DNA from 2 places in the Halomonas sp. McD50-4 genome. Region 2 is predicted to be linked to the other one. Evidence: predicted binding sites of a transcription regulator. Region 2 holds the regulator's gene; the other holds the start of a gene.
What was found. Region 2 encodes FliA, which starts transcription of late flagellar genes. Its sites were predicted from a motif close to CTAAAGTTNNNNNNNNNNCNGCCGATA; they were not measured.
Positions count from the first base shown of each region.

Region 1: MHM85_RS11060 (DUF4019 domain-containing protein) is a predicted target of FliA. The motif match lies at 3,738-3,764, and genes of this name have one in related genera.

Region 1 is NZ_JAKRFG010000008.1:30,492-38,338, reverse strand. Features, by position in the region: gene rho (transcription termination factor Rho) at 1-460, shown strand, start outside; gene MHM85_RS11080 (DEAD/DEAH box helicase) at 520-1,719, opposite strand; gene MHM85_RS11075 (tetratricopeptide repeat protein) at 1,935-2,357, shown strand; gene MHM85_RS11070 (DUF1456 family protein) at 2,367-2,837, shown strand; gene MHM85_RS11065 (class I SAM-dependent methyltransferase) at 2,834-3,589, opposite strand; gene MHM85_RS11060 (DUF4019 domain-containing protein) at 3,810-4,220, shown strand; gene MHM85_RS11055 (VTT domain-containing protein) at 4,273-4,875, opposite strand; gene MHM85_RS11050 (DUF1206 domain-containing protein) at 4,887-5,696, opposite strand; gene MHM85_RS11045 (hypothetical protein) at 5,898-6,356, shown strand; gene MHM85_RS11040 (AraC family transcriptional regulator) at 6,402-7,232, shown strand; gene MHM85_RS11035 (LysE family translocator) at 7,218-7,811, opposite strand.
Region 2 is NZ_JAKRFG010000011.1:97,217-105,996, forward strand. Features, by position in the region: gene MHM85_RS13815 (ribonucleoside-diphosphate reductase) at 1-212, opposite strand, end outside; gene MHM85_RS13820 (adenosylcobalamin-dependent ribonucleoside-diphosphate reductase) at 263-2,374, opposite strand; gene MHM85_RS13825 (hypothetical protein) at 2,579-3,142, shown strand; gene MHM85_RS13830 (sensor domain-containing diguanylate cyclase) at 3,139-5,151, opposite strand; gene MHM85_RS13835 (OmpA family protein) at 5,175-5,846, opposite strand; gene MHM85_RS13840 (MotA/TolQ/ExbB proton channel family protein) at 5,851-6,666, opposite strand; gene MHM85_RS13845 (RNA polymerase sigma factor FliA) at 6,700-7,407, opposite strand; gene MHM85_RS13850 (flagellar protein FlhE) at 7,434-7,826, opposite strand; gene MHM85_RS13855 (hypothetical protein) at 7,942-8,538, opposite strand; gene flhF (flagellar biosynthesis protein FlhF) at 8,535-8,780, opposite strand, start outside.

The DNA of each region.
Region 1 (7,847 bases), on a different contig from region 2:
CCGACTTTCCCGGGTGCATAATGCCGAGCAGCGTGGCAACGGGCGCACGATGTCGGGTGGGCTGGATGCCCGAGCGATGGAAATACCGCGCAAGCTGTTTGGCTCGGCGCGGAAGATCGAAAACGGCGGATCGCTCACCATTCTAGCCACCGTGCTGGTGGAGACGGGAAGCCGAATGGATCAGGTGATTTTCGAGGAGTTTAAGGGCACGGGCAATGTGGAGCTGGTGCTATCACGGGACGTGGCCAATCAGCGAATTTTCCCGGCGATTGATATTGCCAAAAGCAGTACCCGCCGAGAAGAGCTGTTGATAGATGCGAAGGAGTTAGAAAAAGTAAGGACACTGCGCAGAGCGTTAACGCCGCTTAAGCCTATAGAAGGCGCGCAGAAGCTGCTTGCGCTGTTAGAGAAATACCCGACGAATGCCGAGCTGTTGAATGCTTTTTCGCCCGCTGAGTAGAGGTGAAGCTCACCCATGACTTCTGAATTCAACTAATAGGTGAGCTTCTTGGTGAACGCTTAACGGCTACTTTTTTTAACGTGGTTCAAGTTAGACGCGGGCACGGCTTTCTTAACCGGGAACCCTTCCACTTCTTTGCGCTCAATCGTGTTTTTCAAACGCCTTTCAATCGCACACAGGTTTTTAAAGTCGCTGATATCGACCAGCGAGATCACTTCACCGGAAGCACCCGCGCGGCCGGTGCGGCCAATGCGGTGGATGTACTCTTCTGGCTGGAAGGGTAAATCGTAATTCACCACGCGGCTGAGCTCGCCAATATCCAACCCCCGAGCGGCGACGCCGGTGGCCACCAAGTACTTCAGTTCGCCCGATTTGAACTGACCCAACACCTTTTCGCGCATGGCCTGGCTTCTGCCGCCATGGATGGAATCCGCTTGAATACCGCGCTTTTCCAGCTGGGCCACCAGCTTGGCGGCACTGTGCTTTTTCTCTACGAAGATCAGCGCCTGATCCCACGCTTGCTCGTTGATCAAGTGGCTTAGCAGGGCGGACTTGGTGTCTTTGTCGACCGTGATCAGCCACTGTTTGATGGTGGCGGCGGCGCGCACGTTGGGCGTAATGGAGATGTTCGCCGCCATGTCGGTCATTTTGCTGTCTGAAAACGCGTGGGCGATGGCGCGCACATCGTTGGTCATGGTGGCCGTGAACAGCAGGTTCTGTCGGTTCTCTGGCAGGCGCACGATGATTTTGTGGATATCATCGACAAAGCCCATATCGACCATTCTGTCTGCTTCGTCCAATACCATGACTTGCAGTTCATCGAAGTGCAGCGCGCGCTGGTGCGCCAAATCCAGCAGCCTGCCCGGTGTGGCGACCAGAATATCCACCCCTTCGATCAAGCGCTCTTTTTGCGGCGCGGTATCCACACCGCCGTACGCGGCCATTGAGGTGAGCGGGGTATGCTTGGCGTATTGCGCCACGCTGGCGTCCACCTGAACCGCCAGCTCGCGAGTGGGTACAAGGATGAGTGCGCGAATGCGTTTACCGCGCAGCGGTTCTGCGGCTTTGCTGAACTGTTCCAGCAGCGGCAACACAAAAGCCGCGGTTTTGCCCGTGCCGGTTTGTGCGGTGGCGATTAAATCTTTGCCCGACAGAATGGCAGGAATCGCTTGTTCTTGGATGGGCGTTGGCGTTTGGTAACCGAGTTCAGTAATCGCCTGAACGAGCGGGCGGGACAAGCCTAGGGTTGAAAAGGGCATGAGAAGCTCTGACAGAGTGGCGTATGGGGTGTCGAAAATAAAAAAAGTGGTGCAGCATAGCGTAAAATCAGCCGTTCGACGCTCGAATACGCGTTTATTTCCACTCCACCTTTGCCCGTGCCTCCATCCCAACCAGGTATAATCCTGTCATGACGCTAAACGCACATGCATGTGGGTCGTTTTGCATCCATTCCGAATGAACAGAGTCGTGGTCGATGATTAACACCAAAATTTACAAGGCGGTGTACGAGCTCGCCGAAAAGCTGATGAAGGCGGCTGCCAAAGATGACCGCGCCACGTTTGAAGCGCTGTATGCCGAGCTTGAGGCGATCTGCACCGAGCACGAGAACACCGAGAAAGACCACCCGGAGCAGTGGGAGACTCTGGCCGACTTCACCGAAGAGCTAGAGGACGCGCTGCCCATCTACCAAAAAGCGCTGGATAAAGCGGTCGTGAAGCAGTCGAACGATCATATCGCTTCGATTGGGCTTTCCATGGCGGCGCTGCACGTGGAGCTGGGCGACAACCAGGCGGCCATTGAACGCTTGCAGCAGGCCCAGGCCAGCGCCCAAACGATCGAAGATAACGAGCTGAAAGCAGAAATCGATGACCTGCTGGCCACGCTCACCCACGCCTAGGACCCCATTTTGACCAATAACGATATTTTTCGCCGTATTCGCTACACCTTCGACTTAAAAGATAACACCATCGTCAAGATCTTCGCCCTGGCGGACGTGAACGTGACCCAGGAGCAGGTGACGGCATGGCTGAAAAAAGATGAAGACGACGCCTTCGTGACCATGAAGAACAAAGAGCTAGCGGCGTTTTTGAACGGTTTCATCAGCTTCAAGCGGGGCAAGCGCGAAGGCCCACCGCCTGCCCCGGAAGCGCAGTTGAACAACAACATGGTGTTCCAGAAACTGCGCATCGCGCTGAACATGAAGGCGGAGGATATTTTAGAGGTGTTCGATCAGATGGGCCTGCCGCTTAGCCCTCACGAACTCAGCGCGTTTTTCCGCAAGCCCAGCCACAAGAATTACCGCGAGTGCAAAGACCAAATGCTGCGTAATTTCTTGATGGGCGTCCAGCGGCAGCTTCGCCCCAACGATAACGGTTAAGCTAGGCGCTCGCGCTTCACACATACGAAGATCGCATTGCCTGAGACGTTATCCCAGGGCGTGATGGTCTGGTAATCGTGCTCGAACACGTGCACCTCGAAGGTAGGCTCCAGCAGGGCGATGAGTTCGCTAAAACTGACGGCCACCATGGGGTGCTCGTCATGCCACACTTGCGTTGTCTCCGCCGTGGTTTTTTCGATGCTCAGCCGCAGCGACTGCCGCTCCCCCTGGCCGCTGTAGTGCCATCCCGAGCGGAAAGAGAACGTCTCCTCCGCCTGCTGGGCCGTGTGCTTGACGAACAGCTCGTTATCGATTCGCTGTTTATCCACCGCGTTGAAGCAGAACACGCCGCCCTCGTTCAAGGCGCGGTGAGCGCTGGCGATGCAGTCGCCGAGCTTGCCCAGGCCATCGTTGTAGTGGATGGAGTAGAGAAAGCAGGTGATGAGGTCCAGCGGCTCATCGACCTCGAAGCGGCTCATGTCCTGCAGTGAGAAGCTTGCCTCTGGGCAGCGTTGGGCGGCGATATCCAACATCGGCTGGTTGATGTCCAAGCCACTGCTGGTGAAGCCAGCATCCAGAAAATGACGCACGTGGGGGCCGGTGCCGCAGGCGACATCCAGATGGCGTTTGCCTTCGTTGCCAAAAATCTGATGCAGACGACGAATGGCGTTGCTCTGGGCCTGGTAGTCGATGTCGACGCACATCAAATCGTAGTAGCCAGACAGGTCGGTGTAGAGCGCGTTGACGGACATAGTGGCCTAATGGTGAGGGCTGACATAAATGAGGAGGCGCATAGTAAACGAGCGGTTGGGGTTTGAGAAGGCGTAGGAGTGGCTTGGCCAAGCGGCGATCAAGTTTGCACTCTTTCACAGTTTGGCTAGCGCTTTAGGGTTAATGTGATTAAAGAAATCGTGTGATGGTCCGATAACTACTAAAGTCGCACGACACATTCGATTGCCATACGAGGCTGCCATGCCAAAACCCTTTGCTCTCATTCTCTCTGCGTTGCTCCTGGCGATGACTTCTTATGTGCAGGCGTCTACCACCGAGGCGGCGGAAGCGGCCGCGCTCGCTTGGCTGGAAGCGATCGATCAAGGTGAATATGAGCAGGCTTGGGAAAAGTCGTCACCGCTGTTGAAGACGCCGCTTTCCCCCACCATGCTGCAGCGCGTGGTGACGCTGGCCCGCAACGATTTGGGCAGCGTCGAGTCGCGGCGGCGCATCCGCATGTCGCAGTACACCTCGATGCCTGGGGCGCCGCGCAACGACTACAAAGAGTTCGCTTTTCAAACCCAGTTCACGAACAACCAGCGCGTGGTCGAAGTCGTCACGCCACATCTGGAAGAGGGCACGTGGCGAGTGAGCGGCTACTACGTGCAGTAACGTGATTCGATCGCCCATCAATAGCCGCCAACGTTGGCGGCTATTGTGTTTTCTACACGATCAGCCCCGCCAGCGCCTGCATCCCCAGCACCAACAGAAGCACCACACTGCCCAGCGCTAGGCTGGTCTTCAGCGCGTGGCGTTTCCACATGCTTTCCACTCGGTGCCCAAAACGATGTACCAGCCACGCCAGGCCATAGTAGCGCAGCCCGCGAGCCATCAGTGCTGCCAGGGCGAACAGCACGATCGGGTAGCCCGAGAGCCCAGCGGTAATCATCGCCACCTGGAACGGAATCGGCAAAATGCCAATCGCTAAAATGGCGGCAAAGCCGTATTGGTCGAAAAAGCTCTGAAACGCCTGATAGCTTTGCTGCATTCCCATGAAGTCGATGAACCAAGTGCCGACGGACTGGTACAACACCATGCCCACGCCGTAACCGACGATGGACGCCGCTAAACAGCCCAGCGTGGTGGCGGTGGCCATTGCCCAAATGCGTTGACGATTCACCGCCATGAGCGGAATCAGCACGAGTTCGATGGGAATCGGCAAAATGATGGTCTCTAGGAAAGAGAGCGTGGCGAGCAGCCACAGCATGTTTTTCGAGCCGTTGATACGCTCGAACCACTGCTTGGTTCGCGTGGAAGTGAAGGCCATGGGTCGAGTCGCTATACGGAAGGGTTGATGCGGCGATAAATCGCCGTGAGGAGGCTATACACGCCGAATGCGAACAGCCCGATGGCAACGAACGCAAGCAGCCACTGGCCGAAGGCTTGGTGTCTCAGCGTGCTCAAGGCTTCCGCCGTGCCGCCTGCTTGGCTAGGATTGTATTGGTACGCCGCGATGATAAATAGGCTGCCCACGATCACAAAGACGAGACCCCGCACCGCCAAGCCAAAGCGACAGACGGGGTATGCCCAACGCTGCACGTGAGTGGGCATGGAGAAGTGGCGGTCGAATTTGGCTTTCCACCCTTTAATGGCATGGGCAATGCCTGCGCCAATCAAGACTGCGCCTACCGCAGCGACCAGCCAGCGACCTAATGGCTGCTGCATCAGCCAGCCAGCGGCATCCTGTGAGCCGCTGCCAGAGCCACCGGATGCACCCAAGCTGACGATCAACTGAGCCGCAAAAAAAGCCAGCAGCGTGTGCGTCACGGCACTGACCAGCAATCCCGCGCGGATCGCCAACCCTTTGGGTTGACTGCCATGGCCGTCGGTGTCTTGAAGCGCTTGCAGTGTGCGCCAAGTGGCGTAGCCCACTAGCCCAAGGGCAATGATACCCAGCATTACTTTGCCGAATGGGGCGGCCAATACGCTCTCTAGTGCGCCACGACTGCCTTCGGTTTGGCCGCCCTGGCCTAACGCGGCGAGCGCGGCTAAGCCGCCTACCAGTAAATACACGATCCCCCGCGAGGCGTAGCCCAAGCGGGCGAACAGTTTCACCGCATCCCGATGTGTCGGGGGTTGACTGGCCATGGTGTCCTCCTGACTTGAATGGCGTTGCCGATCCTTTCGGCGGCCCATACTGTGCATGGAAAAGGGTATTGTCCAGCGTAGACCATGCGGCGGGCAGCGTTAGGGCATGGCGGTACTTTTATAGAGAGCACCGCTCAAAAGTGCCATAGTGGTTCTGGGAAGTAGTCAGTAAGCGTCTTCATGTGTCATGGATCGAACCCTATGAGCGATCACCACATCGTTTTTATTCCAGCAGACCCGCATTACCTGCCCGCGGAGGAGCAGGTATCCCGTGCTAAGGAGACGTTATGGCAATGGATGCCGGAAGCCGAATCGCTTGCCGCCGCCGTGTCTGAATACGTGCAGTTTCATGACTGCGGCAGTAATTTTGAGTACGTTCGTTGTCACCTGTGTGGGCAGGAGCTGACCCTTCCCCAGTGGCATCTTCTGATGGATCAAGATTACGATTTAGTGCGCGGGTTTGGGCTAATGCCGCAAACGCTTCCATGCTGTGGAAGTGTGACCAGCGTGAACCAACTCGACTACTCCTTTATGCAAGGGTTTTCACGCTTTTCTCTCACGGCGATTAACCCCAGAACGGGCGCGGTGAGCCCCCAGCAAGCGGAGCTATTAGAGCAACGGTTGGGTCATCGTCTTCTGGTGATTTATCGCCATGTTTAGTGGGGAAGAGCAGCGGTCAAGACGAGGGTGGACGGATAGGTGAACATGAATAGAGCACAGCCTATTTTCTGGCGTGACGAGCGTATGCCCCACGTCGAACTGCGCAAGATTCAGGATGCGCGGCAGGTATGTTATGCCCCTCACAGCCATGCGCATTGGTCGCTGGGGGCCGTGACCGCCGGGGTCAGTACGTTTCGTTATCGCGATGCCTCACATCAGATTCGTGCCGGTGACCTGGTCATGATGAACCCTCACTGGGTGCATGCCTGTAACCCCATCGCCAACCAGCCTTGGGCGTACCTCATGCTGTATGTGGATGCTCGCTGGATGAGCGAGTTGCGCTATGGGCTTGGCCTACTACCTGCGCCAGAGTGGCAAGACATTGCGACTGCGGTCATCCGCCGGCCGAGTCTCTTCCACTCGTTTTGCGAGATGGCCGGCGGTTTGTTGGATGAGCACGTCGCGATCGAGCGCAAGCGGCAGGCAGTCACCGCCTATCTCACTACGCTGATGAGCGAACTGGCGGAGGAGCCACCTCTGGCACCCGCGCCGACGCCTGAACTGCTGGCCCAAGTGGCAGACTATTTGCGCACGCACTGCGCCCGCGATATTTCGCTGGAAGAGTTATCCCAGCAAACGGGGTACAGCACGGGGCATTTGATTCGCGCGTTCAAGCAGCACTACGGCCTGACGCCCCATGCCTATTTGATCGATCAGCGTATTCAGTTAGGGCAGGCGGTGCTGAGGCAGGGTCAGCCCATCGTCGAGGCGGCGCTCACGGCAGGGTTCAACGATCAGCCTCATTTTCAGCGAACCTTCAAGCGGCTGGTCGCAGCGACGCCCCACCAATACCGTGCGCCGTCATTCAAGAAGTAGAAATAGCGCGCTCCCTGCCAAGCCGACCGCCAAGCAGCGGTTGATCGTCAGGAGCACGATAGGCCGTTGCAGGTAACGTTTGAGAAACGCCCCCGCGTACACCCAGCTGGCCAGCGACAGCCAGCAGATCGGTAGATAAAGCGCGGCGAATAGGCCAATCAAGTAAGGATCGTTGCCGTTGGTATACGCGCCAATGCCTGCCGCCGAGGCTAGCCACGCTTTGGGGTTGAGCCACTGCATGGCCGCGCCGGTGATAAAGCCGGGGGCTTTGTGGGGGTCGTGCTCGCTCACTCGTCCATCGTGCTGACATAAACGTACGCTGAGGTAGAGTAAGAACACGATACCGGCCCACCGTAGCGCCTCCTCTAGCCAGGGCGTGACATGCAGCAGCGAATAGAGCCCCACGCCAATGCCCAGAAACAGCGCAAGGAACCCAAGCGTCGCTCCGGTCACGAAGATGAGCCCTTTATGAAGGGGGTAGTGGGTACCGCTGCTCAAGCAAACGATATTGACCGGCCCCGGTGAAATGGACGCCGCCAGGGCAAAGGCCGACATGGGTAGCAGTAGCGATGTGCTCATGATGATCCTCCAGAAGGGAGGTGATAGTGTGCAAGC
Region 2 (8,780 bases):
ACCGGCATGAACGACACCAGCAAATAGACCTTCTTACGCCCTTCGGCCCCCACGTAGGAGATCTTCTCCGACACCGCCTCCAGCGTCCCCTCCGGACGCGAGGGGATACGGACCGTCAGCGGGTCCTCCTCGGCCAACACGGGCTCGGGGGTAGGCCGTTCCGGCTGTTTGATTCGGTAACCGACAATTTTCGACGTGATTTCGACCGCCATAACGCTCTCTCCCAATGTTTGACCGTTGCTCAAGCCTACGCGTGCGCTGGTTACCACTTACCGTAAGTGCCCTCTTTCAAGGCATCGAACAGGTTGGCCGCGTTGTGCTCCTCACCGTCATAGAGCACTTTTTCATCGCCCGTCAGTTCCAGCGTTTCGCCACTCTCTAGTTCGAAGACGTAGGTGGTGTTCTTGAGATCGTCTTCCCGCACCAGCACCCCTTGAAACGCTTCTGGATTGAAGCGGAAGGTCGTGCAGCCTTTCAAACGGCTCTCATACGCCTGCAAATAGAGGTCTTGGAACTGCTCGAACGGGAACTCGGTCGGCACGTTGACCGTTTTGGAAATGGCAGAATCTACCCACTGCTGCGCGGCGGCCTGCACGGCGACGTGCTGTTCGGGCGACACCGAGTCGGCGGTGATGAAGTAATCCGGCAGATCGCTTTCTACCGCATCGGCAGCGATGAAGTGGCGATAGGCGGCCAGCTCGAAGGAGACCACTTCCACCTGCTCCTTTGTCTTTTTGCCGGACTGAATGATGTTGCGGAAATAGCGATGTGAGAACGACGGCTCGATACCATTCGAGGCGTTGTTGCCCATGGAGAGCGAAATAGTGCCCGTCGGGGCAATCGAGCTGTGATGAGTGAACCGCGCGCCGTGCTCGGCGAGCTGCGCCACCAAGTCCGGCTCCAGCTCGGCCACTTTGGCCATGTATTGGCTATAGCGGGCATGCAGAATGCGGCCCGGCACTTTGTCACCGACCTCGTAACCGTCGCTGGCCAGCTGTGGGCGCTCGCGCATCATTTTTGGCGTGATGGTGTGCTCCTCTTCGAGCACCGGCGCCATGCCCTTCTCTTTAGAGAGTTCCAGCGCTTGCTTCCACCCTTCCAACGCGAGGTGACGACTCACTTCCTCAGTGAACGTCAGCGATGCCTGAGAACCGTAGGGTATCTTCAACATGGTCAGTGTCGAACCGAGCCCTAAAAAGCCCATGCCGTGGCGGCGCTTGGCTTCGATTTCGCGCTGCTGTTGGGGAAGCGGCAGTCCGGCGATTTCCACTACGTTATCGAGCATTCGGGTAAAGATCGCCACGACGTTACGATAGCGCTCCCAGTCGAAGCGCGGCTCGGCGCTAAACGGTTCGATCACGAACTTGGTCAAGTTGACCGATCCCAGTAGACAGGCCCCTTCTGGTGGGAGCGGTTGTTCACCACACGGGTTGGTCGCGCGAATATCTTCACAGAACCAGTTGTTGTTCATACGGTTGACCTGATCGATCAAGATGAAGCCTGGCTCGGCGTAGTCGTAGGTGGAGGCCATGATCGTGTCCCACAGCTCGCGGGCCTTGATCACTTCGACAATGCGGCAGGCCACGCGCCCCTGATCATCCACCGTGTAGCCCTCTTCGATCACCGGCCAGTCGCGGTAAATGATGTCGTCAGCACTAACGTCCTCTTTTTCACCTGGGTGCAGCGGAAAAGCCAGCGGCCAGTCGGCGTTGTGCTTCACTGCTTCCATGAACTCGTCGGTGATCAGCAGGCTAAGGTTAAACTGGCGCAGCCGCCCGGCTTCACGCTTGGCCTGGATGAAGTCCCGCACGTCGGGGTGACCGACATCGAAGGTCCCCATCTGGGCACCGCGACGTCCCCCGGCGGATGCCACGGTGAAACACATCTTGTCATAGATATCCATGAAGGCCAGCGGGCCATTGGTGCCCGCGCCTGCGCCAAACACGAAAGCGCCTTTGTGTCGCAGCGTCGAAAAGTCGTAGCCAATGCCCGCGCCCGATTTCAGGGTCATCCCAGCATCGACCACGGAATCGAGAATATCGCGCATGGAGTCATGGATGGTACGCGAGACGGTGCAATTGATCAGACTGACGGCGGGTTTGTAGGCGTCGGCACCGGCATTGGAGAGAATACGGCCGGCGGGAATCGCGCCGTTCTCCAACGCCCAGCGGAACTTGGGCAGCCACTCGTCAGCGTGCTCGCCCTCGACGGCCGCTAGCGCGCGCGCCACGCGTTCGAACGTCGCCGAGACATCCTGATCTACCGGCTGGCCATGGCGATCTTTCAACCGATATTTGGCATCCCAGATCTCTCTTGAGGGGGCCTGCAGAGGGACCTCACTGGATGTCTTCATCGCCTTGGCTGCGGTGTTCATGTCACGAAACTCCTTCACGAGGGATCAATAGCGGCTAAAACGGCCCGATGATACAAGGCATCGCCAGAGAGTATAGCCCCGACTTTCTACTATATCGGCTGCTTTTTTTAGACAAACCCACTAGATATAGAAAAAACAGCACCTTACCCTTTTGATTATTCACAACACGCTATAGGCTTAGGGTTTTCGATGACGATACGATCTATGAGCCCCACTCGCGCACTCTCTTCCTACGCGTTGTCCACGCTCCTGCTGGCGAACCCGGCGCTGGCGGCCACGTTCAACGTGAGTTCTACCGAACCCCACGGGCACTGGCAGTCGATGGCCCTTAGCCTTGGCGACGAACGCCACTTCCGCGCCGTGGAGACCCACAGCTACTCAGACGCTACGCTCAGCGTGAACACGACCCAGGGTGTCTGCGACCTGCCTTGGCTCGAGATGCGAGTGACGCTGGCGCAACAGCAAGGCGAAAGCCGTGCGGTGAACCTCGTGCCGACGCGGCTACGCATCGACGACCAGCCGATCATCGACACCATGGCGGAGTTCATTACCGAGCGCGGCGATGACGGCTTTTATGCCCATTTCTATTTGCAAGATATGGAGACGCTGATCGAGGAAATGCAGTCGGGGGAACAGCTCTTCCTTGGCTTCGATCAGAACGAGCGGGAGCCTTGGTACATGACCTTTAGCCTGGCGGGTGCAGATGCGGCCATCTCGCGCATGCAAGCGTTGTGCAGTGCGGCCGCCGAGACGGCCCGCACGCCTTAAGTCACGCGCTCTTCGGCGAGTTCTACGCGGTTACGGCCGCTACGCTTGGCTCGATACATGGCAGCGTCGGCCCGGGCCATCAACGTTTTACAGCTATCGCCGGGCTGCCAAATGGCGACACCGATGCTCACCGTGATGGGCTGATCCAGACCGCTGACGTGCAGTGTCGCCACCAGGCTACGCAGCCGCTCAGCCAAGCCGACCGCGGCGTCCATGTCCGAGTGCGTGGCGAGCACCACGAACTCTTCGCCGCCCCAGCGGCCCAGGTGGTCACAGCCACGTAGCGAGGTTTCCACCAGGCGCGCCAGCGATACCAGCACGTCGTCGCCCACGCTGTGTCCGTGGGTATCGTTGATCTGCTTGAAGTGATCCACATCGAATAGCAGCAGCGCAAAGGCAGCGCCGTACCGTTTGGCCGCGACCAGTTCGGCATCGATGGCCTGTTCGATACGGTAGCGGTTCCACACCTGGGTGAGCGGATCGAAGTGGGCGAGCTGCTCCAAGCGCTGATTAGCAGCGGCAAGCGCCTTACGCTCACGCTCTAAATGCATGTTCAGCGTGCTGATCTCGTAAGCGGAGATCGCCAGCGTCAGGTCTTCTCCCAGGTCCATCACCGCCAGGCGCTCGACGCGCTGCCACGCCTCGCTTTTGCCCACTACCTCTTCGCACCAGGCCGCCGACGGCGCCACCATCACCGGGGGTAGCGGTGCCGAGGTCGGTTGCATCGCCCAGTAAAGCGTTTCTACCTGCTCGGGGCGAAAGAAGATCAGCCAGCCGCGCTGAGCCACGCTCATGGGCAGCGGCACGGCCAGAATGCCACATTGGTCTGGCATGTTCAGGGATTCGGTCAAGGGCTCGCTGGCCACGCCACGGGTACACCAAGGCCCGCTGTGTCGATGCGCTTTGTCGAGCCGTTTGACGAACTGAGCGACGACTGCGGCGTCGGGCGTATGACCGTCCGCGTAAACGCTGCCTTTCAGCCACAGTGCAACACCGTGGGCGCGAAACAGCGAGCACCATGTCTCCGCTTGGGCTGACAACAACTCGATGGGGCTTTGCGGCTCGACACGGGCATTCGTCGAGAGCACCAAACTATCTTGTACGCGCTGAAGATAGCGGGCCTCTTGTCGAGCCCTGAGTAGCAAAAGCCGCTGGGTCGCCATCTGGACGAGGGTGCGAACGGCATCGCGGACTGGCGGCGACACCGGATGAGGCGCTGCCGAGTGGCAGAACAGCAAGCCCCACAGCCCGGTGTCGCCCTGCATGGCCAGGCTCATCGCACCGCGTACGCCCAACCGTTGCAAGTAGCGCTGACGCTCCGGCGCGGGGGCACGTAAAAAGCAGTGGCGCAAATCGACGCTCTCGCCCTCTGGCGTACACGGCAGCGGCGGTTCTGCATGGGCGCTGGCGTCATGAATCAAACGGATCGGATGGCGCTCGTAGGTGCGGCGCAGCGTGATCGGAAAGTCACTGGCAGGAAAGCGTTGGCCCAGCAGCGCAGGCAGGTGCCCGCCTTGCGCTTCGGCGACGATCAGCCCGTGCCAATCGCTGTCGAAATGACAGACCGAGACGCGATCATGACCGGTGAGCTGTTGCACGGCGGTCACTAAATAATCCAGCAGTTCTTCTTGATGGGTCGCTTCGGCTAGACGCATCAAGCGCTCGTTGACGGTCCCCAGCAGGCGTCGTTTGCCCAGCGGGCTGAGGGGCTCGATTTCGACCACCACGTGGCGATGCGTGCGATAAGCGTGAACCTGCAGGCGCGTAGTGTCATGTAGCCGACGGAAGGCCAGCGGGCTCGCTAACCGCTGGCGTCCATGCAGCTCTTGGCGCAATCGCTGGCTCAACCGCTTGCCCAGCACGGTGGCGGGGGAAATCGCACGGAGCTCGGTGTCTGCCAATCCCAGCAGTTTGGTTAGGTTGCGACTGACCGCCTGAATGCGCCGACTCTCACCGTCGAGCACCATGACGGCGCCAAACGATTGTAGTAGCGAGTGATGCTTCGACACGCAGATAGCCTCGAGATAGTGCTTTACCCCTCGACCTGCTGCCTCAGCAGCAGTTCAACGCGCCGGTTGGCTGCTCGCCCTTCCGAGGTAGCGTTACTTTCCATGGGTTGGGTGTCGGCATAACCGACCGCCCGCATACGTGAAATGGCAATGCCTTGCCGCTCTAATTGGCGCACGACCGCAATGGCACGGCCTACTGAGAGCTCCCAGTTCGATGGAAACCTCGGCGTCGAGATAGGCACGTTATCGGTATGACCTTCAACGGAGATTTGCCCATCGAAAGTCGCCAGCACGGAAGAGAGTCGTTCTAACACATCTTGCCCTTGGGGCGTTAGCACATCGTTGCCGCTGGGAAACAAAAGGCTGTCGTCGATGCGCAGCGTCACGCCCTCTTGACCTTGCGAGACGCTTACACCGGGAATGTCGAGTCCCGCCATATGAGGTTGCAACCCTTCATGGCGTGGCTGAATACCCGTGGCCAAGCTAGCGAGCGGCAGTGAGGTCACGGCGCTGGCGACGCTCAGGGCCTCGTGGCTCTGCCCTTCGCCGCCGCTCGGCGGCGCCAAGGCTAGCAGCAGAACGAACAGCGTGATGAGCAGTGTGAGTACGTCCAAGTAGCTGGTTAGCCAGCTCTCGTCACTCTCACCCACTGCAGCGGGCAGCTCCAGGGCATGCCGTGAGTCGCGGTCAAGCATGGCGCTACCCTTTCAATGCGGAGCCAACGTCGGGGCGGGGTTTGACGTTGGCGTCCCGGATCTCATCGTGGTAGTTCGCTACGAAGGAGTTGAGCGTCTCTTCAATGAACGATGGCAAGCGGCGCTTGGTGATCAATGAAATCCCTTCGAGCACCATGTTCATGGTAATCAACCGCTCCTCGGTGCGCCGCTCCAGCTTGACGGCAATGGGCTTGAACACGAGGTTGGCCAGCAAGATACCGTAGAAGGTGGTCAGCAGTGCTACCGCCATGCGGGGGCCGATGACCTGAAGGTCTCCGGCATCCATGACTTCGAGCATGTTGACCAGCCCCACTAACGTGCCGATCATGCCGAAAGCGGGCGCGTAGGTCGCCATGGTGCGAAAAATTTGCGCTTCGGCGTGTTCGCGGGCTTTCAAGCGGGCGATACGCCAGCGCAGCATGTCGAAAATCTCATCCTCTTTGGTATTGGCGATCACAAGTTGAATACCGGTTCGTAGAAACGGGTTGCGGGTGTGCTCGAGCTCCCGTTCGACGGCCCGCACGTCACCTTTGAACCAGAGCCGCGACATGGACACCAGCTCGTTGATGTCGTCCCGCACATAGGTATTCTCACGGCGGAACACCAAGCCCACCAAACGCACCACTCGCAGCACTTCTTTCAACGGATAGCTGATGAAGGTCGCCGCCAGCGTACCGGTGATGACGATGGCCAGTCCCGGCACATTGATAAAACTTTCGGGCGACTCTGCAGTAAAGAACAGCACGCTTACCAGCAGCAACATGCTGGCAAAGATACCGATCAACGTAGATGGGTTCATCAACGGCTCCTCGCCGAGTAGGGTGAGTGGGTATTAGGATTCATCGTGATCGCGTAAACGCGCGCGCAGACGGCTCACCGCCTGACTGTGTAGCTGGGAGACCCGCGATTCGGTGACGCCCAGCACCGCGCCGACCTCTTTAAGGTTCATCTCTTCTTGGTAATAGAGCGCCATCAGCAGCTTTTCACGCTCGGGTAATGCCTCGATGGCCTCGATCAAGGTGTGTCGCTGCTGCTCATCAAGCAATTGGTCAAACGGCCGATGCTGGGCATCGTCACCCGCCGGCTCACCGCCATCGGCGACCAGCTCTTCGAACGGCAGCAGTTGACCACTGTTGGTGTCATTCAACAGCTGCTGGTACTCGCTCAGGGGCATCTCCAGCTCGCGGGCAATTTCACCCTCTTCAGGGGGGCGGCCCAACTGCTGCTCCAAGCGGCGTACCGCATCGTCCACTGCCCGCGCCGAACGACGTACGCTGCGCGGCAGCCAGTCGCGAGTGCGCAGCTCGTCCATCATGGCACCGCGAATCCGCTGGCTGGCGAACGTCGCGAACGTGGCACCCTGGGCAGCATCGAAGCGTCCCAGCGCCTCTAATAGCCCCACCATGCCTGCCTGGATCAGATCATCTAGCTCAATACTTGCGGGCAATCTTACCTGCAGCGTTAAGGCCTGACGTCGCACCAGTGGCATGTATTGGGTCAACAGCTCACTTTGTTTGATCCTGCCTTGTGCTGTATACATCCTCGTGCCTCGCGGCTGAACGGCCTTTACCGATAATTCACTATCACCTGTAGCCCCTGCACCCTCACTGGCCGCTGGCCCGGCGACAGTGCAAACCGAAAGTGCAGCGGCGCATTTGCCAACATGCCTTCCAGCGCAGTGGTACTGCCGCGCATGCCCGACAGTGCCACGCAGCGCTCAGGGTGACACAACCAAGCGTTGACGGGGTGACTCGGTGGGGTTTCGAACCGCCACTGCACGCGCGTTAGCGTCGCTCCTCCCAGCGGGATGCCTGCTGGTGGCGAAATGGCCTGGCTCTGACTGGTGCGGTCGCTCATGGCGACCAACACGCCAGGCACGTCTCGGCTCCAGCTACCCGTTGCCGCCTCGACGCTAACGACCCACATGATGGTTGCCAGCATCGCTGCGTAGGGGCTCACCCTTTTCACTGTTAACAACTTTACGGCTTTTATCAACGTCTGTCGGGCAAATAGCCTCATACGCGGGCCCTCTATTCGGCGTAGGTCGCTAACGACAGCAAGCCGATCATCTGTCTCAACGTGCAAGCAACAAAAGCTCGATATCCAAATAGTAAGCGGCGGCGTCACGCAAGTTCTCCAGCAGCCCCTGACGCGGCAGGTGCGGTTCATGGAGTGCCAGCAGGCGTCGCGGACCGCCATGCTCTCGCACTTTTCGAAGCACACGGTACATGCTGGCAAAGCCATCGGCATCGCTAGTGACCCATAGCGCCCATCGTGCATGCTCCTTCGCCAGCATGGCCAGCGACGGCGTATCGGCCATGACGACCTGAATCTGCCAATCCTGCGGGTCGCCCGCCCACTGACGCCCCAACGCCGACCACTGCCCCAAACGTCCACGCACTTTATCGACTTGTGCGGCGCCGGTATGCGGTAGCCCTATCACCACCAGCGGTTTCTGAGGGCGCGGTGGCGTCACCGTCGCCGGTTCAGTGGCGGCAGCGACAGTGGGCGCCAGAGCGTCTTGGGTATGCACCGCCGCCTCTTCAGTACTGACCGGCGAGGCAGGAGCGGCGGACGCATGGGTATCTTGTGGTTCGTCCTGTGCGGCTCGCTGCTGACGCTGTAGATCGGCCCATTTCCGCAGGCCCGCCGCTTGATCCTGGCCGCTCATATCAGGTCCTCGCGACTGACGCTACCGAGCTGGCGAATGGCATCGCGTGCCATCAACACGTGCACCAAGGCGTCGAGTAGCGCCGTATCGCGGCGTTTACGCTGACTGCCCAGCAGGCGCAACAGGTCGGCTCGCAACGCTTGCACCGCGTCGTCATCGGCCAAATCCAAGTGACTGGCTACAGCGGCGGCGCCGCTGGCCATGAGCAGGCGTAGCTCGCTGCTCACCTCGCCGCCATCCGC